2 regions of the Arthrobacter sp. ASL1 genome follow, and region 1 is predicted to be linked to the other one. Evidence: riboswitches for the same ligand, from Rfam matches in the RefSeq annotation. Region 1 holds a riboswitch; the other holds the start of a gene.
What was found. A riboswitch is a leader RNA that binds a small molecule or an ion and turns the genes downstream of it on or off. The one in region 1 is predicted to bind glycine.
Positions count from the first base shown of each region.

Region 1 (5,406 bases):
GCTGTTCACCGGGTTCGACTCCGCGGCCTCGGCCGTCTTCAGCACCACGCGTGGCCGGACGGCGATCTACAACGAATGGGTGCGCGAGGCCGCCGACCGGCATGGCGCAGTCGTCGCCGACTACTGGCGCTGGCGCGAGTTCAGCGACCTGCGCTACTGGGCCCGGGACCGCCTGCACATGGGCACGCCCGGGCACCTGCTGATGGCCAAGAAGGTGCTCGGGGTGCTGGAGGCCACCGACGCCATCGAGACCCCGGAGCTCGAAACCGCGCCGTCCCGGACCCGGCGGGCTCGGATGCAGGAGGACGCGCGCTGGGCGCGTGATCACGTGGTCCCGTGGGTCAAACGCCGGCTGACGGGGACCTCGTCCGGCGATGCGCTCAGCCCGCGCTACCCCGGGTACGTGCGGCTGTAGGACGGCGCGTGGAGCGGCCGGGCCCCGGTCAGCCGCGCAGCGGAGAGCCCACGACGTCGAAGCGCAGGCCGCCGAATTCGCCGGAGAGCAGTGGCCGGGCGGCGGCGATCGCCGCCTGGACCTCGGGCAGCGCCAGCGAGTCCCGGTGCGCCGCTTCACTGACCCAGAGTTCGATCACGTAGACGGTGTCAGGATGCCCGTTGTCGACCCCTACCTCGTAGGCGAGGCACCCGATGCGGCCCAGGACATCGCTGCGCCGGGTCAAGTGGGCGACCAGCTCGTCACGCTTGCCGGGGAGGGCTCCGAGGGTTCCCACGTTGGCGAAAGTCATGCCTTCAGCGTAGCGCTGGCCCGCCGCGCGGCTGTGGTGGTTGACTAAGCCGCATGAGCAGCCTGTCCGACCCCGCACCCCATGCCAATGAGCCGCACGAGTCCGCCGGACTTGCCGAACGGCTGAACTGGTTGCGCGCGGGCGTCCTGGGGGCCAACGACGGGATCGTCTCGACGGCCGCCGTCGTGGTCGGCGTGGCCGGGGCGACCACCGCCACCGGGCCCATCCTCACGGCCGGCGCCGCGGCCCTGATCGGCGGTGCAGTCTCCATGGCGCTGGGGGAATACGTCTCGGTCTCCAGCTCATCCGATTCGCAGAAGGCGCTGATCGCCAAGGAACGCCGCGAGCTGGCCGAGATGCCCGATGAGGAGTTCGCCGAACTGGCCTACCTTTACGAGCAGAAGGGCCTCAGCGCCGAGACGGCGGGCGCGGTCGCCCGGGAGCTCACCGCCCACGATGCGCTCGGCGCGCATCTGGACATCGAACTGAACATCGACCGCGATGAGGTCGTCAGCCCATGGAACGCCGCGGCGGCATCAGCGGTCGCCTTCACCATCGGTGCCCTGCTGCCATTCCTCACCGCCGTCCTGCTGCCCACCGCCCTGAAGATCCCCGTGACCTTCGCCGCGGTACTGGGGGCGTTGGCGATCACCGGCGGGCTGGGCGCCCGATTAGGCCGCGCGCCGATGTTGCGGCCGATCGTGCGGGTGGTCATCGGCGGGATGCTGGCGCTGGGTGCCACGTTCCTCATCGGCACCTGGCTCGGCAGCAGCGGTGCCATCGGCTAGGCGCGGGAGGAGGCCCCGGCGTCGAGCCTTGAGGCCACCGTGGAGCGCCGCCGGCCATAGGCGAGGTAGATCCCGGCGCCGATGACCATCCACAGTCCGAACACGATCCAGGTCATCCCGCCCAGGTTGACCATGAGGAACACGCAGCCGGCAACAGCCAGGATCGGCGTCACCGGGTAGAACGGCACGCGGAACGTGCGCGGCAGGTCGGGGCGGTTGCGGCGCAGGTAGATCACCGACAGGCTGACCAGGCTGAAGGCGAAAAGGGTGCCGATGCTGGTGGCGTCGGCCAGCTGGCCCAGCGGGACCAGGCCGGCGGTGAGCGCGATCGTGCCGCCGGTGATCAAGGTGTTCAGCACCGGCGTGCCGGTCCGCGGGTGCAGCTTGCCGAACACCCGCGGGACCATGCCGTCGCGTGACATCGCCACCAGGACGCGGGTCTGCCCGTAGAGGACGGTGATGACGATACTGATGATCGCCACCACGGCACCGATGGAGAAGACCAGGGCCACCCAGGGCTGCCCGGTGATCTCCTCGAGGACCTGCACCAGGGCGGCCTCCTTGCCGATGAACCACTGCCAGTCCTTCGCGCCCACGGCGGCGACGGCGACGAGGATGTACAGCACGGTCACGATGATCATCGAGGTGATGATGGCCCGGGGCAGGTCGCGCTGCGGGTTCACGGCCTCCTCGCCGGCGGTCGAGGCGGCGTCGAAGCCGATGTAGGAGAAGAACAGGCGCGAGGCCGCGGCCGAGACGCCCGCGGTGCCCATCGGCAGCAGCGGGGCGAAGTTCCCGGTGTTGAACGCGCTGAAGGCGATCACGACGAAGAAGATGAGTACGGCGATCTTCAGGAACACCAGCACGGTGTTCACCGTGGCCGACTCCTTGGCCCCACGCATCAGCAGGACCATCGCCAGCAGGACCACGACGACGGCGGGGATGTTGAACACGCCGCCATCCGGGCCAGGCGGGTTGGTCAGGGCCGCTGGCAGTTCGACGTTGAAGGTCCCGGCCAGCTCGTTCACGTACTCGCCGGCACCGACGGCAATGGCGGCCACCGACACCCCGTATTCGAGGATCAGGCACCAGCCGCAGATCCAGGCCAGGCCCTCGCCCATCGTGGCGTAGGTGTACGAATAGCTCGAGCCCGATACGGGCACGGCCCCGGCCATCTCCGCGTAGGACAGCGCGGCCAGCAGGGCGGCGATCCCGGCGATCGTGAAGGAAATCCACACGGCGGGCCCGGCCAGCGGCACCGAGGAGCCCAGGACCACGAAGATCCCGGTGCCCAGCGTGGCGCCGACGCTGATCATCGTCAGCTGCAGCACGCCCAGGGTGCGGCGCATCGTGCCCCCACCGGATCCGTGTCCGGCCTCGGCGCTGAGCGCCTCGACGTCCTTGCGCAGCAGCAACTGGCGGCCCAGGGACAACCGTGGCCGGGTGCCCGGTTCGGGATGGTTGGCGGATGCCTGCATGGCGTGTCCTCAACGGGCTCGGTGGGGCCCGGGTCAGGTGGTGGTCGCCGGATCGCGGCAACAACCGGTGGTGGAAGGGTCGGCTCATATTTTTGCACCGCCATGCATGGTTACAAAACCGGAGTGTCGGCAACTCGGCTTGTTTGTGGCGTGGATCTCGCCGTATCATGGAGGGGTGCCCGCGAGGGCACGCGCCAATGACATGCGGCGGGAGAGTCCCGTTCAGAACCACTGGCGGGCGCCGTAGGAGCAATACCCTCCCCGGGAATCTCTCAGGCATCCGTACCGCCGCGCTGAGGCAACTCTGGAAAGAAGCAGCACCCCTCGGGGTCTGCTCACCGACGGTGCAAGCCACGTCCGGGACACCGGGCACGGCGGAATCTCTCAGGTCCAATACAGAGTCGGGGAGGAACCGAAGCTCATTCGGCGTGCACCGCACACCGACCACACTTGGAGTTCCCCTGATGACCGAGACCACGGCCCGTCCCACCACCAGCCCCGCCGGCGAGCTTGCTTTCGCCGACCGCCACATCGGACCCCGCGGTGATGCCACCGCGACGATGCTCAAGCACCTCGGCTATGCCACCCTCGACGACCTCGTCGACACGGCGATCCCCGCCGACATCCGCCAGTCCGCCCCGCTGGACCTGCCGGCCGCCCGCTCCGAGGCCGAGGTCCTGTCCGACCTGCGCGCCATCGCCGCCAAGAACGTCATGAAGACGCAGATGATCGGCCAGGGCTTCTACGACACGTTCACCCCGCCGGTCATCCTGCGCAACGTCCTGGAGGACCCGGCCTGGTACACGGCCTACACGCCGTACCAGCCGGAGATCTCGCAGGGCCGCCTCGAGGCACTGCTGAACTTCCAGACCATGGTCTCGGACCTCACCGGGCTGCCGATCGCCAACGCCTCGCTGCTCGACGAGGCCTCCGCCGTCGCCGAGGCCGTGCTGATGATGCGCCGCGCCAACAAGGCCAAGGGCGAGGCCAAGACCGTCCTGGACGCCGACCTCTTCCCGCAGACCATCGCCGTCGTCGAGGGCCGCGCGAAGGCGCTGGGCTTCGAGCTCGAGATCGCCGACCTCTCCGCCGGCCTGCCCGACGGTGAGATCTCCGGCATCGTGCTGCAGCAGCCGGGCAACTCCGGCCGCGTGGTCGACCAGGCCGCCATCATCGCCGCCGCCAAGGAGCGCGGGGCCATGGTCACCGTCGCCGCCGACATCCTCTCGCTGACCCTCATCGTGCCCCCGGGCGAGCAGGGCGCCGACATCGCCGTCGGCAACACCCAGCGCCTGGGCGTCCCGCTGTTCTTCGGTGGCCCCCACGCCGCCTACATGTCGGTGCGCAAGGGCCTCGAGCGCTCCCTGCCCGGCCGCCTGGTCGGGGTCTCCAAGGACGACGCCGGCCTGCCCGCCTACCGCCTGGCACTGCAGACCCGCGAGCAGCACATCCGCCGCGAGAAGGCCACGTCCAACATCTGCACCGCGCAGGCGCTGCTGGCCATCACCGCGTCGATGTACGGCGTCTACCACGGCCCGGAGGGCCTGAAGGCGATCGCCCGGCGTGCCCACCTGCACGCCAGCACGCTGGCCACCGTCCTGGCCGATGCCGGCTTCGGGCTCGCGGCGGAGGAGTTCTTCGACACCCTCACGGTCAAGGCCGCCGGCACGGCCCAGGCCATTGTCACCGCCGCCGAGGAACGTGGCGTCAACCTGCGCCGCGTCGACGCCGACACCGTGGGCATCTCCACCGACGAGACCACCACCACCGACCACCTGGTCGCCATCGCCGAGGCCTTCGGCGTCGCCGACGCGGCCACCGCGGTGGAGCGCGCGGAAGCCGGCGCAGCGGAGAAGCTGCCCTCCGCCGTCGTGCGTTCGAGTGAGTACATGACGCACCCGATCTTCCATTCGGTCCGCTCGGAGACCCAGATGCTGCGCTACCTGCGCCGCCTCTCGGACCGCGACCTGGCCCTGGACCGCACCATGATCCCGCTGGGCTCGTGCACCATGAAGCTCAACGCCACCGCGGAAATGGAATCGATGTCGTGGCCGGAGTTCGCCTCCATCCACCCCTACGCCCCGGCACACCAGACCGAGGGTTGGCGCCAGCTGATCACCGATCTGGAGAACCGGCTGAGCGCCATCACCGGCTACGCGGGCGTCTCCATCCAGCCCAACGCCGGTTCGCAGGGTGAGTACGCGGGCCTGCTGGCCATCCGCCAGTTCCACGTCGCCAATGGCGACGATGCCCGCACCGTCTGCCTGATCCCGGCCTCCGCCCACGGCACCAACGCCGCCTCCGCGGTGCTGGCCGGCCTGAAGGTCGTGGTCGTCAAGACCGCGCCGAACGGCACCATCGACGCCGCCGACCTGGACGCGAAGATCGAGGCCA
Region 1 covers NZ_CM155284.1:2,861,040-2,866,445, forward strand. The annotation lists gene AC1MEQ_RS13520 (SGNH/GDSL hydrolase family protein) at 1-415, shown strand, start outside; gene AC1MEQ_RS13525 (putative quinol monooxygenase) at 444-746, opposite strand; gene AC1MEQ_RS13530 (VIT1/CCC1 transporter family protein) at 800-1,534, shown strand; gene AC1MEQ_RS13535 (amino acid permease) at 1,531-3,012, opposite strand; glycine riboswitch at 3,211-3,310, shown strand; gene gcvP (aminomethyl-transferring glycine dehydrogenase) at 3,477-5,406, shown strand, end outside.

Region 2 (5,406 bases), 1.0 Mb from region 1:
CGACCAGGAAGTTGGCCATGTTGGTTGCCGGCAGCCCGCCCTGCCGAGCACCGCAGGATACTGGAACGACCGCTACCGGCCCAGATCAGCGCGTTGACCATCTGGGCGACGTCCGCGTCTATTACGAAAACGTAGTAGCGCGACGGATATTACGTGCACGTAATTCCCGTCACCGATCTATATCGTCATCTGAAAAAAGAGCGCCAAAAAAAGAACGACGCCGGTGCCTCCGCCCGCGGGAGGTGGCACCGGCGTCGAACCAGGTCCTTGGCGCCAGGCGGCGCTGTGAGCTAGCGGCCGACCGGCTCGCGGACGTCGGGATCCCCGGCGTTGCTGCCGGCGCGCCACGCCGCAGCGGCCTGGCGTTCCTCGACGACCTTGGCCTCATGGGCGGCGCGCAACCTGGTGTGCTGCGGGTTGCGGCGCAGCACCGCGTAGCCGATGCCCACGGCGATAAACCAGATGGGGGTGAACAGCAGCGCGGAGAGCGTGTCCGGCTGGGTGGTCAGGGCCCAGAGGATGAAGGCGAAGAACGCGAGCACCACGTAGGGCATGAACGTCCCGCCGGGCATCTTGAACTTGCTGGCCGCGTGCAGGTGCGGACGACGGGCCCGGTAGACCAGGTAGCTGACCAGGATGATCGACCAGACGAACATGAAGCACAGTGCCGAGATGGTCGTCACCAGGGTGAAGGCCACGGCGACCGAGCCCTCCGCGTACAGCAGGACGACGCCGGCGAGCAGGAACATGCACGAGAACAACAAGGCGTTCTTCGGGACCTTGCGGCTGGAGAGTCGGCCGAAGGCCTTCGGGGCATCCCCTTCCAGGGCCAGGCCGTGGATCATGCGCGAGGTCGAGTAGATGCCCGAGTTGGCGCTGGAGGTCGCGGAGGTCAGGACCACGAAGTTCACGACGCCGGCCGCGCCGACCAGCCCTGCGAGGGCGAACATGCCCACGAACGGGGATTCATCCGGGGTGAACAGCTTCCAGGGCTGGACCGCCATGAGGATGACCAGGGCGCCGACGTAGAAGAACAGGATGCGGATCGGGATGGAGTTGATGGCGCGCGGCAGCGTCTTCTCCGGGTCCTTCGTCTCGGCGGCGGTGGTACCGACGAGTTCGATGCCCACGAACGCGAACGTCGCGATCTGGAAGCCGGCGACGAAGCCCATGAAGCCGGTCGGGAACATTCCGCCGTCGTTCCAGAGGTTGGTGAAGGACGCGGTGGCGCCGTTGTGCTCGAAGCCCATGATGATCATGACCAGGCCGACGATGATCAGCGCGCCGATGGCGACGATCTTGATCAGGGCGAACCAGAACTCGGTCTCGCCAAACGCCTTGACCGTCGGGAGGTTCAGGCCCAGCAGCAGCAGGATGCACGCGATTGCGGGGATCCACAGGGGCAGGTTCGGCCACCAGAACGCGACGTAGTGGGCGATCGCCACGACGTCGGCGATGCCGGTGACGACCCAGCAGAACCAGTAGGTCCAGCCGGTGAAGAACGCGGCCCAGGGGCCGAGGATGTCGCCGGCGAAGTCGGAGAAGTTCTTGTAGTCGGTGTTGCTCAGCAGCAGCTCGCCCATCGCCCGCATGACGAAGAAGAGCATGAAGCCGATGATCATGTAGACGAAGATGACCGACGGGCCGGCCACGGAGATCGTCTTGCCGGAACCCATGAACAGGCCGGTGCCGATGGCCCCGCCGATCGCGATGAGTTGGATATGACGGTTGGAAAGCCCCCGCTGGAGGTGGGGCTCGGAACTGGTGGTGCTCATGGTGCTGCCTTCCAAGTGGGTGGGGGTGCTGCGGTGGCGTGCCAGGGGAATGCCCTAGCTGCCGGTGCCGAAGCAGGCGTCGAAGCGCGGATTTGTGCTCGGCCCGGCAGGGGTGCTGGTGGACGCGGCGCGGGAGGGCCCGGTACTGGCGGGGATGATGACGGTCATGAAGGAACTCCCGAATCGTGCCCGGCAGGTGCCGCGCGGTCCTGGTTCCTCCCCCATCTGTTGAATGACCTGAGAGTTTCCGTCGCGGCCCCTGCGGGCCGGACTTGCTCCTTCGGTGAGCACGGTTGCGACCGTGCTGCTTTCCAGATTCGCCTCTTCGTGGCGGTACGGGGGCCTGAGAGTTTCCTGGGGAGGAATTGCTCCTACGGCGCCCGCCCATGGTGTGGGCGGGACTCTCCCGCCACGTGTCGACGGCGATCAGTTTGTGATTACAGTCACAAGATACGACGAAAGTGGATCGTGGCGCAAACCACATGACGGCCGCGCTGTACTGGGGCCCCGCACTAGGGTCGCTGCCAGGGGACGGATGGCATGACGTGAACGAGTCATCTCCGGTGGGTGTCGCGCCCCGGCTTTGACCCAGGTCACACTGCACTGCTGAAATGAAGCCAACCGTGCGGGCCTGTGCGGTGATCCGCGGCAGACAACGAGGACCCATGACCACCACGCACGGCACCACCATCGTCGACGTCCTGCAGGCGGCGCTGCCCGGCCGCGTGGAGACGGATCCGCTCCTGCTCGACGCCATGACCGGCGACCGCTCGGGGCACCGCTCCCCCGGCGCACCGGTGGCCATCGTCAACGCCTGCACGATCGAGGACGTCCAGGCGGTGTGCCGGATCGCCTCCGAGTCCCGGATCCCGGTGGTCACCCGCGGCGCCGGAACCGGCCTGGCCGGTGGCGCCATTGCGGGGCCCGGGGAGATCGTCCTGTCCCTGACCGGGATGGACCGGATCCTCGAGATCTCCCCCGAGAACCGTCTTGCAGTCGTCCAGCCCGGCATCCTCAACGGCGACCTCAACCGGGCCCTGGCCGACCAGGGACTGTGGTGGGCGCCGGACCCGGCGAGCAAGGACATCTCCACGGTGGGCGGCAACATCGCGATGAACGCCGGCGGGCTGCTGTGCGCCAAATACGGGGTGACCCGGGAGGCGGTGCTCGCGCTGAAGGTGGTGCTCGCCGACGGCCGGCTCATCACCGTGGGGCACCGCACCGTCAAGGGCGTCACCGGGTACGACGTCTGCGCGCTGATGATCGGCTCCGAGGGCACCCTGGGCATCATCGTCGAGGCCACCCTGAAGCTGCTGCCCCTCGTCGAGGGCGACGTCGCCACCGTCGGGGCGTTCTTCGCCTCCGTCGAGGACGCCGCCGCTGCCGCCTCGTCAGTGACCGCGCAGGGGCTCGTCCCCTCCATCATGGAGCTTATGGATGGCCACACGATCACGGCCATGGAACGGCACGCCGGTTCCGCGGTGTTCGGCGGCGCCGGGGCGTTCCTGCTGGTGCAATGCGACGGGCCCGCCGCCCGGGACACCGCCGACCGGGTCGCCGCGCTCGCCACGGCCGCCGGCGGACGGGTCGAGGTCACCACCGACCCGATCGAGTCCGACCGGCTCGTGGGGCTGCGCCGCAATGCGTTCCCGGCGCTGGAGGCCATGGGCACGATGCTCGTGGAGGACATGGCCGTTCCCCGGGACCGGATGGCCGAGGCCTTCGCCGCGATCCGCCGCATCGAGGAGAAGTACGACGTCGTCATCCCCACCACCTGCCACGCCGGCGACGGGAACCTGCACCCGAGCTTCGTCTACACCGGCGACGAGGTCCCCGACCAGGTCTGGGCCGCGGCTTCCGAGATGTTCCACACCGCGCTCGACCTCGGCGGAACGCTCTCCGGGGAGCACGGCATCGGACTGCTCAAGCGCAAATGGCTGCGCGATGAACTGGGAGATGACCAGTACGAGCTGCAGCGCGGGATCAAGCAGATGTTTGACCCGTTGGGCATCCTGAACCCCGGGAAGGTGTTCGTCCCGGAGGACTGAGCAGCGGCCAGGAGGCCTTCGGGCCCGTGCCTCATGCCATCGAAGCAAGGCCGGACACGTACGGTGTCCGGCCTTGCTAACGTCTCGACGTGCTACGCCTCCAGCACGCTCTTGGGCAGGCGATGTGTGGTGACTGCGCCGATGGGGGACATCGGATGCAACGGATCGGGATTCGAAGACCCGGTGGGTCCCCCCAGGCGCGAATGAGCGACGGCACTCATCACCGCGTACGCGTCTCCTGCGTCCCACCCGTGCTCGACCGTCAGGAAGTGGAACATGTCCTCGTAGCCGCGTTTGACGCTTTCTTGCACCGGTTCCCCCAGACCGACGAAGATCCATTCGTCATCCAGTTCCACGCGCGGCGCGCGCAACGGCATGGCCTTGATGAGATCCACCGAGACAACAGCGGTTCCCTCGGCCTCGATGGCCACGAACGAAGATTCCCCTTCGGCCATGAGGGCGTGAATGTCGCCGATGGACAGATAGGCGCCCTCGACCATGACCGGCAAGTAGACGGTCGCTCCCGGACGGCATTCGGTCAGGTCCATGTTCCCCCCTTGGCCGTAGGTGGGCATGATCGTGGAGTTCGCGCCCTCCGCCGGCGCCGTCCCAATGCAGCCAATCATCGGCCGTGCGGCAAAGGTGTGCCGGTCGGTGACGTGCACGCCTGCCTCATCGATAGGAACGCGACGAGCAAACACCTCATCCCCCATGAGGTCCTGGAGCGCCCCCGAACCTGGGAGACTGACCGACCAGCCACAATCGATCAAGTGGATGTCGTGGATTGTCACGACTAGTGCATCGCCCGGTTCCGCTCCCTCGACATAGACGGGACCGGTGACGGGGTTGATGCCCACGGTCAGCTGGTCCATGTCCCCGTGCTCGTCGAGCTGGCGATACACCTCGTCACTGGTTTCGAATCCGATGCGCTCTCCCGTCCCCGGGGTGATCCGCAGGGCCGGGGCCTCGGCCGCCGAGAATCCGAACTTCCCATGGCTCTTGTCCAGGAAATGTTCCATGGTCTACAGCGCTCCTCTCTCGCCCGCGACGGGTACATCATGACCTTCCAGCTCCCCTTCACCGGCCAGGTCCGTTTTCCGACCCGTCATCCGGTAGTAGGTGAAGACCAACGCGCCGACGGCGAGCCAGACAATGCCTCCGACCTTTGCCTCGATGTTGGCGTTCCACAGCACGTAGCCGATGATCAGGAAGCCGACGACCGGTACCACGAGGTGCAGCAGGTAGTTCTTGGATTTCTTCTTGACCAGAAAATGCACGACGACGGCGATGTGCAACATCATGAATCCAAACAGGGCGCCGAAATTGACCAGGGACGAGATGAGGTCGATCTGCCCGACGAAGAAGAGCACCAGGATGGCCGAGAGCACCGACACCAGGATGATGGCGTTGCGCGGGACACGACGGTGGTTGAGCTTGTGCAGGAACGCGGGCAGCTGTCCGTCACGGCTCATGGAGTAGAGCAGGCGGGAGGTGGCGGCTTGGGCGGCCATGGCGTTGGCGATACCTACTGCCAGGACGTTGACCACGAAGAAGGCATTCATCCATCCGGTGCTGGAGGCTGC
Region 2 covers NZ_CM155284.1:1,825,942-1,831,347, forward strand. The annotation lists gene cycA (D-serine/D-alanine/glycine transporter) at 291-1,775, opposite strand; glycine riboswitch at 2,097-2,194, opposite strand; gene AC1MEQ_RS08625 (FAD-binding oxidoreductase) at 2,441-3,823, shown strand; gene AC1MEQ_RS08630 (acetamidase/formamidase family protein) at 3,916-4,842, opposite strand; gene AC1MEQ_RS08635 (APC family permease) at 4,846-5,406, opposite strand, start outside.
Region 2: linked by a shared signal. The riboswitch ahead of cycA (D-serine/D-alanine/glycine transporter) and the one ahead of gcvP (aminomethyl-transferring glycine dehydrogenase) in region 1 are both predicted to bind glycine.